Regions from separate parts of the Cellulomonas fulva genome, predicted to be linked through region 2. Evidence: riboswitches for the same ligand, from Rfam matches in the RefSeq annotation. Region 2 holds a riboswitch; the other holds the start of a gene.
What was found. A riboswitch is a leader RNA that binds a small molecule or an ion and turns the genes downstream of it on or off. The one in region 2 is predicted to bind S-adenosylmethionine.

Region 1: it holds a riboswitch for S-adenosylmethionine, as region 2 does, so the genes downstream of both, KIN34_RS06970 (aminotransferase class V-fold PLP-dependent enzyme) here and KIN34_RS03745 (methylenetetrahydrofolate reductase) in region 2, are expected to answer to the same signal.

What each region holds. Positions count from the first base shown of each region.
Region 1 is NZ_JAHBOH010000001.1:1,555,122-1,562,649, reverse strand. Features, by position in the region: gene KIN34_RS17335 (GNAT family N-acetyltransferase) at 1-60, opposite strand, end outside; gene KIN34_RS06985 (pentapeptide repeat-containing protein) at 148-735, shown strand; gene KIN34_RS06980 (TetR/AcrR family transcriptional regulator) at 739-1,278, opposite strand; gene KIN34_RS06975 (DUF2867 domain-containing protein) at 1,349-1,810, shown strand; gene KIN34_RS06970 (aminotransferase class V-fold PLP-dependent enzyme) at 1,820-3,238, opposite strand; SAM riboswitch class IV at 3,278-3,390, opposite strand; SAM riboswitch class I at 3,511-3,608, shown strand; gene KIN34_RS06965 (rhodanese-like domain-containing protein) at 3,614-4,027, shown strand; gene KIN34_RS06960 (O-succinylhomoserine sulfhydrylase) at 4,024-5,280, shown strand; gene KIN34_RS06955 (hypothetical protein) at 5,348-5,857, opposite strand; gene KIN34_RS06950 (pyridoxamine 5'-phosphate oxidase family protein) at 6,041-6,532, opposite strand; gene KIN34_RS06945 (DUF72 domain-containing protein) at 6,643-7,365, opposite strand; gene KIN34_RS06940 (diacylglycerol/lipid kinase family protein) at 7,362-7,528, opposite strand, start outside.
Region 2 is NZ_JAHBOH010000001.1:857,318-864,845, reverse strand. Features, by position in the region: gene KIN34_RS03760 ((deoxy)nucleoside triphosphate pyrophosphohydrolase) at 63-470, shown strand; gene KIN34_RS03755 (MalY/PatB family protein) at 480-1,613, opposite strand; gene metE (5-methyltetrahydropteroyltriglutamate--homocysteine S-methyltransferase) at 1,822-4,152, opposite strand; gene KIN34_RS03745 (methylenetetrahydrofolate reductase) at 4,226-5,242, opposite strand; SAM riboswitch class I at 5,283-5,379, opposite strand; gene KIN34_RS03740 (hypothetical protein) at 5,476-5,661, opposite strand; gene KIN34_RS03735 (DNA-3-methyladenine glycosylase I) at 5,683-6,342, opposite strand; gene KIN34_RS17055 (TetR family transcriptional regulator) at 6,419-7,528, opposite strand, start outside.

The sequences.
Region 1 (7,528 bases), 700 kb from region 2:
CCGCACGGCGAGCGGGACGAGGGTGACGCCGTGACCGGTCAGGGTGATGTCGTGCTGCACGGGCGTGATGCTGCCATGCGGTCACCGTCCGTGGCCCACGCTTTGCCAGGAGTGCGCGACGAGCGCGCGGGGTGCCAGGGTGGTGCGGTGCGACTCGAGAGCGGTGGCGACTACGACGGGCTCACGCTGAGTGACGAGCGGTTCGACGAGCAGGACGGGAGCGAGGCGCGGTTCCTCGACTGCACGTTCACCGCGTGCGTCCTGGACGGCGCGGACCTGTCCCACGCGCGGTTCGTGGACTCGACCTGGGACGCCGTGCGCGCCGCGGCCCTGACCATGCCGAGCGCCACGTGGCAGGACGGCACGTGGACCGGTTGCCGGCTGGGCGCGGTCCAGGCCTACGGCTCACGCCTCACGCGGCTGCACGTCGTCGGCGGCAAGGTCGACTACCTCAACCTGCGCGACGCGACGCTCGAGGAGGTCCGGTTCACGGGCGTCGTGGTCGACGAGCTCGACCTGGCGCGCGTGCGGGCGCGGCGGCTCGTCTTCGAGGACTGCCGGGTGCGGCGCCTCGACGTCACGGGCGCGACGCTCGCGGACGCGGACGTGCGCGGCGTCGGCGACCTGCAGCACCTCGACGGGGTCACCGGCCTGGCCGGAGCGACGATCAGCGGCGAGCAGCTCGTCGAGCTCGCCCCCGCGCTCGCCGCCCACCTGGGGCTGCGGGTGGTGTGAGCCTCAGGCCAGGACCATGGCGAGCGCGGTGCGCGCGAGGCCCGGGTCCTCGAGCGCCTCGAGCCGGACGAGCTCGAGCTGCTGCAGCCCCAGGACGGTCGCGAGCGCGACGAGCGAGCGACGCCGCGCCTCCTCCGGCGCGTGCCCGAGCTCGACGAGCAGGCCGGCCAGGTAGTCGACGCGGCGCTGGGAGACCCGCCGCACCGCGTCCCCGACTCCCTCCGCCGCCGCCTCGACGTAGAGCAGGGCGGCGGCGTCACGCCGCATGCGGGCGACCGCGGCGAACAGCGCCTCGATCCGCTCGCGCGGCGTGCCGCCCGTCTCCGCGAGCTCGATCACCGCGTCGGTCTGCGCGGCCTCCCACCGCTCCACGACCGCGCGCACGAGCTCCGGCCGGTCCGCGAAGTGCCAGTAGAACGACCCCTTGGTCGCTCCCACCGCGCGTGCCAGCGGCTCGACCCGCACCGCGTGCAGCCCGTCCCGCAGGAACACCGCGTACGCGGCGTCGACCCACGCCTGCTTCGTCGTCGAGGGCTTGACCACCGTCCGTACGCTACCGTACGGTCCGTTCCGTACGGCACCGTACGGCGAGTGGGAGTCCACGGGAGGACCCATGTCCGGCACCACGGCGACCTGGTCGGTCGCGCTGAGCGAGTTCACGCCCGACTACGCCGAGTCGACGTTCACCGCGCTGCCCGCGGGCGCGACCACGGACCCCGAGGCGTGGGCCCGGACCGTCTTCGGGCTGGCCTCGATGCCGGTCTGGGTCCGCGCGGCGCTCGGTCTGCGCCAGCTGCTGGTCCCGCTGCTCGGCATCCCCCGGGCGCCGCGGGACACCTTCGCGGTCGACGCGGTGGTGGGCAACGAGGCGCTCATCCGTGCGGACGACGCGCACCTCGACTTCCGGTGCGGCATCGCGGTCGACGAGGCCGCGGGCCTGGTCCGCGTCACGACGAGCGTGCGCCTGCACAACCGCCGCGGACGCCTCTACTTCGCGCCCGTGCGGCTGGTGCACCCCACGGTCGTCGACTCGATGCTCCGCCGGGCGGCCCGCCGGCTCGCGCCGGCGCACTGAGCGCGGCCGTCAGTCGAGGGCCGGGCCGCAGGCGGCCGCGGCGGTCCCCGCCAGGTGGTCCAGCCCGTGCACCGGCAGCAGCGGACGCGTGTCGTCGACCACGGCCCAGCAGCCGTCGACGACCTCGTACGACGAGCGCGCGCCCTGCTCGACGTACTGGCGCAGCGCGTCGACCAGGCGGTCGACCGCCTCGCTCGTCGTGCCGACCCCGACCGACGCGCGGATCGCGCCCTCGGACGCCCCGAGGCGTGCGAGCAGCGGGTGCGCGCAGAACCGGCCGTCGCGCACGCCGATGCCGTGCTCGGCCGCGAGGTAGGCGGCCACGAGGCCCGGGTTCTCGCCCGCGACCGTGAACGTCAGGACGCCCACCGGCTCGTCGGAGTCCGGCCAGATCCGCGCGACCTGGACGCCCGGGAGCTGCTCGAGCCCCGCGACCAGCCGCGCGCGCAGCGCGGTCTCGTGCGCCTCGAGCGCACCGGCGGGCAGCGCGGCGAGCGTGTCGCACGCCTCCGCCAGCGCGATCGCGCCGACGACGTTGGGCGAGCCGGCCTCGTGCCGGGCGGGGGCGGGCTGCCAGACCGTGCGATCGGTCCGCACGTCGCGCACCGCACCTCCCCCTGCGAGGTACGGCGTCCCGGTGTCGAGCCAGTCGCGCCGGCCGACGAGCGCGCCCGCGCCGAACGGTGCGTACGTCTTGTGGCCGGAGAAGGCGATGTAGTCGACGCCGCTGCGCGCGAGCGAGAAGCCGCGGTGCGGGACCAGCTGCGCGCCGTCCACGGCGACGCGCGCCCCGGCAGCGTGGGCGATCTCGACCACGCGGTCGAGCGGCAGCGACTCACCCGTGACGTTGGACGCGCCCGAGACGGTGACCAGCGCGTACGGCGTGCGGGCCAGCTCGGCGGCCAGCACCTCGAGCGTCGCCGCGACCGTGGCCGCGACGGGCAGGATCGTCGTGCGGTGCCCGCGCGGGTCGCTCGACTGGAGCCACGGGAGCAGGTTGGCGTGGTGCTCGAGGTCGAGCACCAGCACGCGCTCGCCGGCCGGCACGACGCCCGCGAGCAGGTTGAGCGAGTCCGTGGTGTTGCGCGTGACGATCGCGACGTCGTCCTCCCGCGCGTCGACGAACCGCGCGATGGTCTGCCGCGCGGCCTCGTACAGCGCGGTCGACACCTGGGACAGGTAGCCCGCGCCCCGGTGCACCGACGCGTACAGCGGCAGCACCTCGGTCACGCGGTCCGCGACGGTCCGCAGCGCGGGCGCGCTGGCCGCGTAGTCGAGGTTCGCGTAGACGACCTGCGAGCCGTCCACCAGCGGCACCGTGGTGTCGCCGCCGACGACCGGGAGCAGTGCTGCCACCTCGTCGGACGTCGTCCCGGACGCGCCGGTCCGGACGTCGGGACACGACTGGCGCTCAGCGATCGCGGTCATGGGGCACCTCCGTGGGTCCGGGGACCCCGGCTCCGCCTGGCCCCGCGCTTGCCCGCACCGAACGGTGCAGGCCTGGTCGTCACCCGGGGCACCCCACCGCGGAGGAGGGTTGCCGGCCAGCGAGCCGGGGCTTCGCGCTGGCACTCATGACCTTGGTCGCAAGGGTGACGACACCCGCGCCGGGCTGTCAACGCCGACCGGCCGCCGTCTCGCAGAGCGGGACATCATGTTCACCAGGTGGATGCCGCGCGATCGCGGGCGTTACCCTCGTCGGACCATCCAGAGCGGCCGAGAGATCTGGCTCGACGACGCCGCAGCAACCCGCAGGCCCCGGCCTGGCCGAGGGTGCTACCGCCAGGACCGATGGAGGAGCAGATGTCCTACGCAGGTGACCTCACCCCCCAGCAGGCCTGGGACCTACTGCAGTCCGACGAGCGCGCGCTGCTCGTCGACGTGCGCACGGAGGGCGAGTGGCAGCAGATCGGCGTGCCCGACGCCGACGAGCTCGGCGGGCGCGCGGCGTTCATCGAGTGGGTCACGCCCCTGGGCCCCAACCCGGGCTTCCTCGACGAGCTCGGCGCGACCGGCCTGACGACCGGTGACGGGCGGCCCGTGGTGTTCCTCTGCCGCTCGGGCGTGCGCTCGATCGCGGCGGCGCAGGCCGCCACCGCGGCCGGGTACGGCCCGGCCTACAACGTGCTGCAGGGCTTCGAGGGCGACGTCGGCCCCGACGGGCAGCGCGGCCGCTCCGGCTGGCGCGCCGACGGCCTGCCCTGGCGGCAGGCGTGACCGCGGGGGCCCCGGGCCCCGGCTCGTGGGACGCCGGCCGCGCGGCGGTCGACTCGCTGCGGCCCGACACGCTCGCGGTCCGCGGCGGGCACGTCCGCTCGCAGTTCGGCGAGTTCTCCGAGGGCCTGTTCCTCACCCAGGGGTTCACCTACGACACCGCGGGCCAGGCCGAGGCGGCGTTCGCGGGTGACGTCGACCGGTTCCTGTACTCGCGCTACAACAACCCGACCGTCTCGACGTTCGAGGAGCGCCTGCGGCTGATCGACGGCGCGCAGGCGTGCTCCGCGACCGCGACCGGGATGTCGGCCGTCTTCACGGCGCTCGCCGCGCTGGTCGGCCAGGGCTCGCGGATCGTCGCCGCGCGGGCGCTGTTCGGGTCCAGCGTCGTCATCTTCGACGAGATCCTCGCGAAGTGGGGGGTGCGCACCGACTACGTGGACGGCCACGTCCTCGCGCAGTGGGAGCAGGCGCTCGCGACGCCCGCCGACGTCGTCTTCTTCGAGACGCCGTCCAACCCGATGCAGGACCTGGTCGACATCGAGGCGGTGAGCCGGCTCGCGCACGCGGCCGGTGCGGTCGTCGTCGTCGACAACGTCTTCGCGACCCCCGTGCTGTCCCGGCCGCTCGACCTGGGCGCGGACGTGCTCGTGTACTCCGCCACCAAGCACATCGACGGCCAGGGCCGCGTGCTGGGCGGGGCGATCCTGGGCTCGTCGGACTTCCTCGAGGGGCCGGTGCGGACGCTGATCCGCAACACCGGACCGTCGCTCTCGCCGTTCAACGCGTGGGTGCTGCTCAAGGGCCTCGAGACGATGTCGCTGCGCGTCCGGCACCAGGCCGCGTCGGCGCTCACGCTCGCGCGCTGGCTCGAGGAGCACCCGGCGGTCGCCTCCGTGCGCTACCCGTACCTGCCCTCGCATCCCCAGCACGAGCTCGCGCTGCGGCAGCAGTCGGGCGGCGGGACCGTGGTGACGTTCGACCTGCGGGTGCCCGAGGGCGCCCCGCCCGAGGTCGCGAAGAAGTCCACGTTCGCGTTCCTCGACGCGCTGCGCCTGGTCGACATCTCGAACAACCTGGGCGACGCGAAGTCGATCGTCACCCACCCGGCGACCACCACGCACCGCAAGCTCGGCCCCGAGGGCCGCGCCAGGGTCGGCATCGGCGAGGCCACGGTCCGGTTCTCGGTCGGCCTCGAGGACACCGAGGACCTCACCCAGGACCTGGACCAGGCCCTCACGGCCCTCCGCGTCTGACCGGCCCCACCGCCCCGACCCAGCGATCCCTCCGGTTCCGCACCGTCGGCGCCGGAGGGATGACGGGTCAGCGAGGTCGGAGGGCTGCGGCGACCTCGGCGGAGCGGGAGGCGGGCGTCAGGGCCAGCTCCACCCTGTCCACGCCCGTGCGGCGGGCCAGCGCGCGCGCCGCGTCCGCGAGCGCCTCGACGGGGGCGACGAGCCAGGTCTGCTCGGTCGAGCGCGGGGTGTGGCTGAACGCCGCGGTGTAGGCCAGGTCGGACCGACGGCGCGCGGCGTCCGCCTCGTCGCGGGCGACGACGGTCTCGACCTCCAGCACGAGGCGGACCTCGGAGCGCCCGCGCCCGGCGCGCGCGATCTCGTCGTCGAGGAGCCCGACGAGCGCGCGCACCGCGGCAGGCGTGGGAAGCGCCGGCGAGAAGCGCAGCCGGAGCACGTCCGCGCGGGCGACGACGTCGGCGATCGTCGTGCTGTCGAGCGCGGTGTCGTCGAGCGCCACGTCGTGCGGGCCGGCGGCAGGTCCGGCGATCGCGACGGAGGCGGGGGCCAGGACAGCGGGGAAGGCGGGCTGAGCCACGGGAGGGTCCTCAGGGTGGTGCGGGGTGCGCAGCGAGGGCCGTCAGGGCCGCGGGCGCGCGGGGTCGTCGGCTAGCGACAACACACCCGGCACGAGGACATGCGGCGAGGCTAGCCGCCGCACCGCGCCGTTGGCCACCCCCCGTGGCGCAGATCACCCACCCACCGTCGCGGCGCCAGACCCTCAGAGCCGGACGGTCTCGTTCTCCCCGCCGTCGTACCGCTCGCCCGTGACCTTCGCCTTGACCAGGCTGACCACGGTCGCGATGCGCCCGCCCGGCGAGTCCCAGTACTCCGCGGTCTCGCCGTGCACCACCACGAGCACCAGTCCGGGCGTCTCGGGGCCGTCGGGGTACCAGGCCTCGGCGGTCGCGCCCCACAGCTCGCGCTGCTTGGCGACGTCACGCACCACCTCGGCCGGGCCGGACACGGACAGCCACGACGAGCTCGTCGTGAAGGACGCGTTCGCGGGCGACCCGTGCTCGATCTCGGCGACCTTGTGCGAGTCGGCGTCGGCGAAGAACCAGAGGTCGCCGTCGAAGTCGACGTCCTGGACGCCCATGGGCCGGGACACCAGCGCGCCCTGCGCACCGACGGTCGTGAGCATCGCGATCCTCGCGTCCTTGACGATCTCGGCGACCTTGGCGACCTGCTCGTCGTGCACGGCGTTCGACATCGGGGAGCTCCTTGGCTGCGGACGTCCTCACGGCGCCGGCGTCGGCGCCTCGGACGGCCACGGTAGGTCGACCGTCGGGCCCCCGCATCCGCTCGGCCCGGTCGGGCGCGTCACCCCAGCAGCCACCGCAGCGTGCGCGCGTTGCGCACCGCGTTCCCGCCGCCGTCGTTGTTGAGGTAGACGAGCACGTCGCGACCCTGCGCGTCCCACTCGCGGCAGCGGTCGGCCCACCACGCCAGGTCGGCGTCCGCGTAGGACCCGCCGTAGAGGTGGTCGTGGTCGGGCCCGTGCAACCGGACGTAGACGAACGGCGCGGTGGCCCGCAGGACGCACGGCAGGCGCGCGCCGCTCATCACCACGTATGCCGCGCCGTGCCGCTCGAGCAGCCCGTAGACCTCGTCGTGCTGCCACGACGGGTGCCGCAGCTCGACCGCGACGCGCATCCACACCGGCAATGAGCCGAGGAACCAGTCGAGCCGGGCGTCGTCACGCTCCTGGTCGGGGCGCAGCTGCACCAGCAGCGCCTCGCGGCGCGGCCCGAGCTCGTGCCAGGCGCCGGTCAGCCGCGGCAGCCACGGCTCGGGTGCGTACAGCCGCTTCGCGTGCGTGAGCCCCCGCGGCGCCTTGACCGCCATGCCGAAGCCCTCGGGCAGGCGTCGCCGCCAGCTCGCGAAGGACGAGTCCCGCGGCCACCGGTAGAAGCTTGCGTTGAGCTCCACCGTGTCGAACTCGGCCACGTACCGTGCGAGCCGGTCGCGCGGCGGCGTGCCCGGCGGGTAGAGCACGTGCTCCCAGTGGTCGTAGGACCACCCGGAGGTGCCGACCCGGATCACGCCTCGGCGGGCACGCAGATGTTGAGGCAGCCCGGGCGCACGCGCACGTCGAGGGTGCGGCCGTCGTCGATCAGGTCGCCGTCGACCTGGCGCGGCTGCGGGCGGTCGCTGCGCACCCGCACCCGCTCGGCGCGGAACAGCTCGCGCCGCGGCACCCGCTCGC
Region 2 (7,528 bases):
ACACGACCGGCCTGCCCCACGGGGCGGGCCGTCGTCGCGTCCGGGCTGGCAGACTCGCCGCCATGGCACCCCAGCTCGTCGTCGCGGCCGCGATCGTGGACGACCTCGACCAGCCCTACGAGATGCTCGCCGCGCGCCGGGCGACGCCCGCGAGCCTCGCCGGCCGCTGGGAGTTCCCCGGCGGGAAGGTCGACGACGGCGAGACCCCGGAGGACGCGCTGCACCGTGAGATCCGCGAGGAGCTCGGCGTGCGGATCGCGCTGGGCGACGAGGTCGTCGGGCCCGACGACGGGCTGTGGCAGCTCTCCGAGAAGTACGTCATGCGCCTGTGGTGGGCGGAGCTGGTGGCGGGCACGCCGGAGCCGCTCGTGGAGCACGACGAGCTGCGCTGGCTCACCCGCGCGCGCTGGCTCGACGTGCCGTGGCTCGACGCTGACGTGCGCATCGTCCACCACCTGCAGGGCGCCTGACGCCCTCCGTCAGGCGGGGAGCACCGAGGCGAGGCGGCGCACGGCCTCCGTGAGGAGCTCCGGCGACGTGGCGAAGTTGAGCCGCACGTGCCCCGCGCCCGGCGCGCCGAAGGTGGGGCCGGGGTTCAGCGCGAGCCGGCCGTCGCGCAGCAGCGCCCGTGCCGGGTCGGGGTCGCCGGGCAGGGCGTCGCGCAGGTCCAGCCACGCGAAGTAGGTGGCCGCGCCGGGGGTCCAGCGGACCGCCGGGGCGTGCTCGGCCAGGAGCTCGGCGAGCAGCGTGCGGTGCGCGCGCAGCTCGGTGAGCAGCTCGTCGAGCCAGGAGCCGCCCTCCCGCAGCGCGGTCGCGTGCGCGAGCACCGGCACGTGCCCGACCTCGGACGCCACCAGCTCGGGCAGGTGCGTCAGGTGCTCCGCCTCGGGCCCCGGGACCGCGATCGCCGCCTTGAGGCCGGCCAGGTGGAACGCCTTCGAGGCGGAGTGCAGCGCCACGGCGTCGGGGATCACGGTCGTCGCCGAGACGAACGTGCCGTCGAGCGTGAGCGGCGCGTGCACCTCGTCGGACACCACGCGCACGCCGTGCCGGGCCGCGAGCTCACCGACCGCGCGCAGCTCGTCGGGCGTGTGCAGCGTGCCCGTCGGGTTGTGCGGGTGGCACAGCAGGTAGGCGGCGCGGCGGCCGTCGGCGCGGGCCTCGTCGAACGCGCGGTCCAGCGCGGCCAGGTCCAGGCGGTGGTCCGGGCCCAGCGGCGCCTCGACGATGCGCCGGCCCGCGTGGCGCGGGTACGCCCAGAACGGCGGGTACACCGGCGGGTTCACGACGACGGCGTCGCCCGGCTCGGTGAGCAGCGCGATCACCTCGACCGTGCCCTGCATGATGTCCGGCACCAGCCGGATGCGCGACGCCGTGGTGGACCAGCCCCAGCGCCGCTCGGCGAACTCCGCGAACGCGTCCTGGTACGGCATGCCGGACGGGTACCCGGTGTCGCCGCGGCGCACGGCGTCGCTCACCGCGTGGACCACGGGCGCGCACACCGCGACGTCCATCTCCGCGACCCACAGCGGCAGCACGTCGTCGGGGTACCGGCTCCACTTGCTGCTGGTCCGGCTCCGGAGCTCGGACAGAGGCACGTCGAAGAGCGTCACCCGCCCACGCTACCCGCGCCCCACCACCCCGCCCCGCCCCCGTCCGCCCCCGGCCCTGTCCCACCCGCCGAGAACGTCATATCTCCGGCTCTGCTCCGCCAAAGCCGGAGATATGACGTTCTCGGCGGTAGGTGGGGGGTGGGTGGGGTGGGGAGGGAGGGGTGGGTGGGGAGGCCAGGGAGGGGTGGGGAGGGAGGGGTAGGTGGGGTCAGAGGGTGGTGCGGACCGCTTCTGTGGCGCGGAGCATGTGCTCCAGGCTCGCCGTCGTCTCCTCGTAGCGGCGCGTCTTGAGGCCGCAGTCGGGGTTGACCCAGAGCTGGTCGACGGCGATGGCCTTGACCGCCCCGGCGAGCAGGTCCGTCATCTCCTCGACGGAGGGGACGCGCGGGGAGTGGATGTCGTAGACGCCGGGGCCGACGGCGCGCGGGTAGCCCGCTGCGGCGATGTCCTCGACGATCTCCATCTTGGAGCGGGCCGCCTCGATCGAGGTCACGTCGGCGTCGAGGCCGTCGATCGCGCCCATGATCTGGCCGAACTCCGAGTAGCACAGGTGCGTGTGGATCTGGGTGTCCGGGCGCACGCCGGCCGTCGAGAGGCGGAAGGAGCGCACCGACCAGTCGAGGTAGTCGGCGTGGTCCTTCTCCCGCAGCGGCAGGAGCTCGCGCAGGGCGGGCTCGTCGACCTGGATCACGGCGATGCCGGCGGCCTCGAGGTCGGCGATCTCGTCGCGCAGCGCCAGGCCCACCTGGTTCGCGGTCTCCCGCAGCGGCTGGTCGTCGCGCACGAAGCTCCAGGCCAGGATCGTGACCGGGCCGGTGAGCATGCCCTTGACCGGCTTGCTCGTGAGCGACTGCGTGTACGTGGTCCAGTCGACCGTGATCGGCTTCGGCCGCGAGACGTCGCCCCACAGGATCGACGGGCGCGTGCAGCGCGAGCCGTAGGACTGCACCCAGCCGTTCTCGGTGACCGCGAAGCCGTCCAGGTTCTCGGCGAAGTACTGCACCATGTCGTTGCGCTCGGGCTCGCCGTGCACCAGCACGTCCAGGCCGATCCGCTCCTGCAGCTCGACGACGCGGCGGATCTCCGCCTTCATCTCGTCGGTGTACTGCTCGTCGGTCAGCTCGCCCTTGCCGTGCGCGGCGCGGGCCTTGCGGATCTCCGGCGTCTGGGGGAACGAGCCGATCGTCGTGGTCGGCAGCGGCGGGAGGTCGAGGCGCGCGGCCTGGGCGTCCTTGCGCTCGTCGAACGGGCCGCGGTTGAACGCGTCCTCGGTCAGGCCGGCCGTGCGCTCGCGGACCTCGGGCCGCACCACGCCCGGCGCGCCGCGGCGCGACGCGACCGCGTCCGACGCCTCGAGCAGCTGCTCGTGGATCGCCTCGCGGCCCTCGGACAGGCCCTCGGCGAGCGTGACCACCTCGGCGACCTTCTGGTCGGCGAACGCGAGCCAGGTCGTGAGGGTCGGGTCGAGGTTCGGCTCGTCGGCCGTGTCGTGCGGGACGTGGAACAGCGACGTCGACGTGCCGACCGTGACGGCGGCCGCGCCGAGCACCTCGAGCTGCTCCAGCACCTGGAGCTTGGCGTCCAGGTCCGCGCGCCAGATGTTGTGGCCGTCGATCACGCCCGCGACCAGGGTCTTGGTCTCGAGGCCGGGGACGGCCTCGGTCGGGGTCTCGCCCTTGACGAGGTCCAGGCCGATCGCCTCGACGTCGGTGGCGGCGAGCACCGGCAGCGCCGCGCCCAGGTCGCCGTACGGCGCCGCGACGAGGATCGCCGGGCGCTGCGGACGCGCCAGCTCCGTCGCGAGCGCGCGGTACGCCTCGACGGTCGCGGCGAGCAGGCGCTCGACGGGCACGTCGATGCTCTCCGAGACCAGGGCCGGCTCCTCGAGCTGGACCCACGTGGCGCCGGCGGCGGCGAGGTCGCGGAGCAGGTCCGCGTACACGGGCAGCAGGTCGGGCAGGCGGTCGATCGGGGAGAAGTCGTCCGGCGCGCCCTCGGTCGCCTTCGCGAGCGCCAGGTACGTCACCGGCCCGACGAGCACGGGCCGCGTCACGACGCCGTCGGCCAGCGCCTCGACGAACTCCGCGACCGGGCGCGTGCCGACGTAGCGGAACTCCGTCTCCGGGCCGATCTCGGGGACCAGGTAGTGGTAGTTGGTGTCGAACCACTTGGTCATCTCGAGCGGCAGGTCGTCGCCGCGACCGCGCGCGACGGTCGAGTAGCCGGCCAGGTCCAGGCTTCCGTCCTCGCCGACCAGGTCGGCGAACCGCGCCGGGATCGCGCCGACGACGGCGGTCGCGTCGAGCACGTGGTCGTAGAAGGAGAACGCGCTCGGGATCGCGGGCACGTCCGTGGGCAGGCCCAGCTCGGCCAGGCGCGTGCGGGTCCGACGACGCAGCTCGGCGGCCGTCGCCTCGACCTCGTCGGCCGTCGACCGGCCGGCCCAGAACGCCTCGATGGCCTTCTTGAGCTCGCGGCGCGGCCCGATGCGCGGGTAGCCGAGCACGGAGCCGGTCGGGAACTGCGGGGTCTCGCTCATCAGGGTCCAGCCTTCGGTGTCGTGGTGGTGCTGTGGTCGGGTTGCCGTGGTGCGGGTGCCGGCGGCGACGCGGTCAGTCGCGCTGCTTGCCGTCCAGCCGGGCGCCCTCGAGCAGGTCGAGCGCGGCCTCGTGCTTGTTGTACGTGTAGACGTGGACGCCGGGCGCGCCGCCGTCCAGGATCCCGTTGATCAGGTCCACGCCGGCTCGGATGCCCCGGCGGTGCCGGTCCAGCTCGTCGTCGGCCGCGCCCAGGTGGTCGAGCAGGTCACGCGGCACGGGGACGCCCGTCAGCTCCTGCACGCGCAGCAGCCGGGCGGGGTCGGTGGTCGGGATGATGCCCGGGATGATCGGGATGACCACGCCCGCCTCGCGCGCCTCGGCCACCAGGCCCAGGTACGCCTCGGCGTCGTAGAACACCTGGGTGATCGCGAAGTCGGCACCCGCGTCCTGCTTCGCGAGCAGCGACGCGACGTCCTGCGCCCGGGTCCCGCCGGTCGCCGCGTTGCCGCGCGGGAAGGCCGCGACGGACACCGACAGCGGCCGCACGCGCGCCCGCACCGCCTGCGAGGGGCTCGCCACGCAGCGGCGCGCCTCGATCTCCCGGAGCAGCTCGACGAGCGCGCTCGCGGTCTCGACGCCTTCGGGGTGCGGTCGCCAGTCCGGCTCGCCCGCGGGCGGGTCGCCGCGCAGCGCCAGGAAGGACCGCACGCCCTCGTCGAGGAACTCCTCGACGATCGCCGTGATCTCCGCCCGGCTGGTGCCCACGCAGGTCAGGTGCGCGATGGGGGACAGCGACGTCTCCTGCAGGAGGCGGGACACGAAGGCCCGTGAGGTCTCGCGCGTCTTGCCGGCCGCGCCGTAGGTGACCGAGACGAAGTCCGGGTGCACCGACTCGAGCTGCCGGACCGTCTCCCAGAGGCGGGGCGCGGCCTGCGGGTTGCGCGGGGGGAACAGCTCGAACGAGATCGTCGGCCGGTCCACCGAGCCCAGCGGTCGCGCCGCCGGGGCCACGTGCACACCGGTGCCGGCGTGCGCGTCCTGCGCCCGCGGCGCGGGGGCCACGGGCGGTTCCACCGTCGCGGCGCTCACGCGCGCGACCTGTTCAGACCGAGGGTCTGCGACATCGTCCACTCCATCGATCCTGGCGGAAGCACCCACTCCCTCGTCGCGGAGGGGGGTTGCTGCGACGTCGACGAGCCAGGTCTCTCGGCCGCTCTGGATGGTTGACCGCGATCGTAAGCCGCCGGACCACATGGTGGGCAGGGCTTCTCACCCTGCGAGACGTCGGCGACCCGTCCCGCGGACGGGCGGCGCCGTCGCCGTCAGGACGTGAGGCGGGGGCGCTGGTGCGGGACGTCGACCCAGCTCGAGCTCGCGCCGAGACCGGAGAGCAGTCCGGCCTCGACCGCCTGCAGCACCCGCGCGTCGGGCGGGGTGGTGTCGCCGAGCGCCTCCTGGGCGCCGCGGACGGCGTCGAGCCGGCCGTCGGCGTCGGGCATCTCGGTCATGCGCGGAACTGTAACCCCCGTTCACCCGTCTGCCGAGATCGCGACCTCCAGATCACCCGAGGGGAGCACAGCCGTTGCCCCGACCACCGGGCAGCCGGCCAGGTGGTCGTCGACCAGACCGCAGGCCTGCATGGCCGCGTACGCCGTGGTCGGGCCGACGAACCGGAACCCGAGCGACTTCAGCTCGCGAGCCAGCGCCTTGGACTCCGGGGTGGTCGCCGGCACGTCCGACCAGGTCTGCGGGCGCGTGTGCTGGGTGCGGTCCGGGGCGAACGACCAGAACAGCGCGTCGAGCGAGCGGCCGGACGCGTGCAGCGCGAGCAGGGCTCGTGCGTTCGCGACGGTGGCCTCGATCTTCTGCCGGTTCCGCACGATCCCCGCGTCCTGCAGCAGCCGCTCGACGTCCCGCTCGTCGTACGTCGCGACCACCGCCGGGTCGAACCCCGCGAAGGCCGCGCGGAAGGCCTCGCGCTTGCGCAGGACCGTGATCCAGGCGAGGCCGGACTGGAAGCCCTCGAGGGCCAGGCGCTCGAACAGCGCCTCCTCGCCGTGCACCGGGTGGCCCCACTCGTCGTCGTGGTACCGCTCGTAGAGCGGGTCGCCGTCCCCGAAGCACCGCCGGCCCGGCACCGGCCGTGCCGGCTCGCCGGGTGCGCTCGCGTCGTCCGTCCCCAGGTCCATGACGGCAGTCTGCCCGCCCCCGCCGACACGTGGACGACCCCTGTGCACACCGACCCGACCCCACCCCGTGCCGGGGTCAGGTGCGGGCGATGAGGGTGGCCAGGCCGTCGAGGATCAGGCGGGTGCCCAGGTCGAGCCCCGCCACGGGCTGGTTCGCGGGGTCCAGGGCGCCGCCCGCCACCGCGCGCGCCATCGCGGGGTGCTCGGCGGGGTCGACCAGGCGCGCGATCACCGAGTCGTGCCAGTCCTCGTCGGACCCGTCCCGGCCCTGCGCGGCCGCGACGGCCCGCTGCCGCGTGCCCTCGGCGTCCATGAGTCGTGCCCACTCGAGCTGGTGGCCGCTCAGCGCGCCGACCGCCTGGAGCTTGGTCGCCTCGTCCAGCGGCGTGTCCTCGAGGGCCGCGACCATCGCCTCCATCCACGCCAGCCGGTTCGGGCCGACCGCGAACAGCAGCGTCGTCGTGCGGCTCATCCAGGGGTGGGCGGCGAGGATCGGCTGCGTGAGCTCGAGCAGCAGCTCGAGGCGCGCGCGCCAGTCGCCCACCTCCCGCCCGACCCGCGGCGGGCGGTCAGCGACGCGGTCGGACATGAGCATGAGCAGCTCGTCCTTGGAGGTCACGTACCGGTAGAGCGACATCGTCGTGAAGCCGAGCGACTCGGCCACGCGCGCCATCGACACGGCGTCGAGCCCCTCGGTGTCGGCGAGCGCGATCGCGGCGTCGGCGATCTGGTCCAGGCTCAGCCCCGGGCGCGGGCCGCGCCGCGGCGGGGCCGGCTCCCGCCACAGCACCGCGATGTCCGGGGGGAGGTCGCGCAGGCGGTCCGACGAGCGCGCGGCACGGTCGCCGTCGGCACCCCCGTCCGTGCCCTCGTCCGCCCGCTCGGCCTCGCGGCGGGCCCGCGCGGCCTCCCGCGTGGCGCGGAGCTGGGCCAGCGCTGCCGCGCGCTCGGCCTTGGCGGCCTCGCGGAGCGCGCGGCCCGCCTCCTTGGCCGCGTCCTGAGCCGCGCGCTCGCGTTCCCGACGAGCCTGCTCGGCGGCCCGCTGCGCGTCCCGCTCGGCCTGCTCGCGCGTCCGCACCTCGGTCTGCTCGCGGCGCTCCGCGTCCCGGCGGGCGCGGTCCTCGTCCTTGCGGCGCTGGTCCGCCGCCTTCTCCTCGTCGCGTCGCGCCCGCTCGAGCTCCTTGGC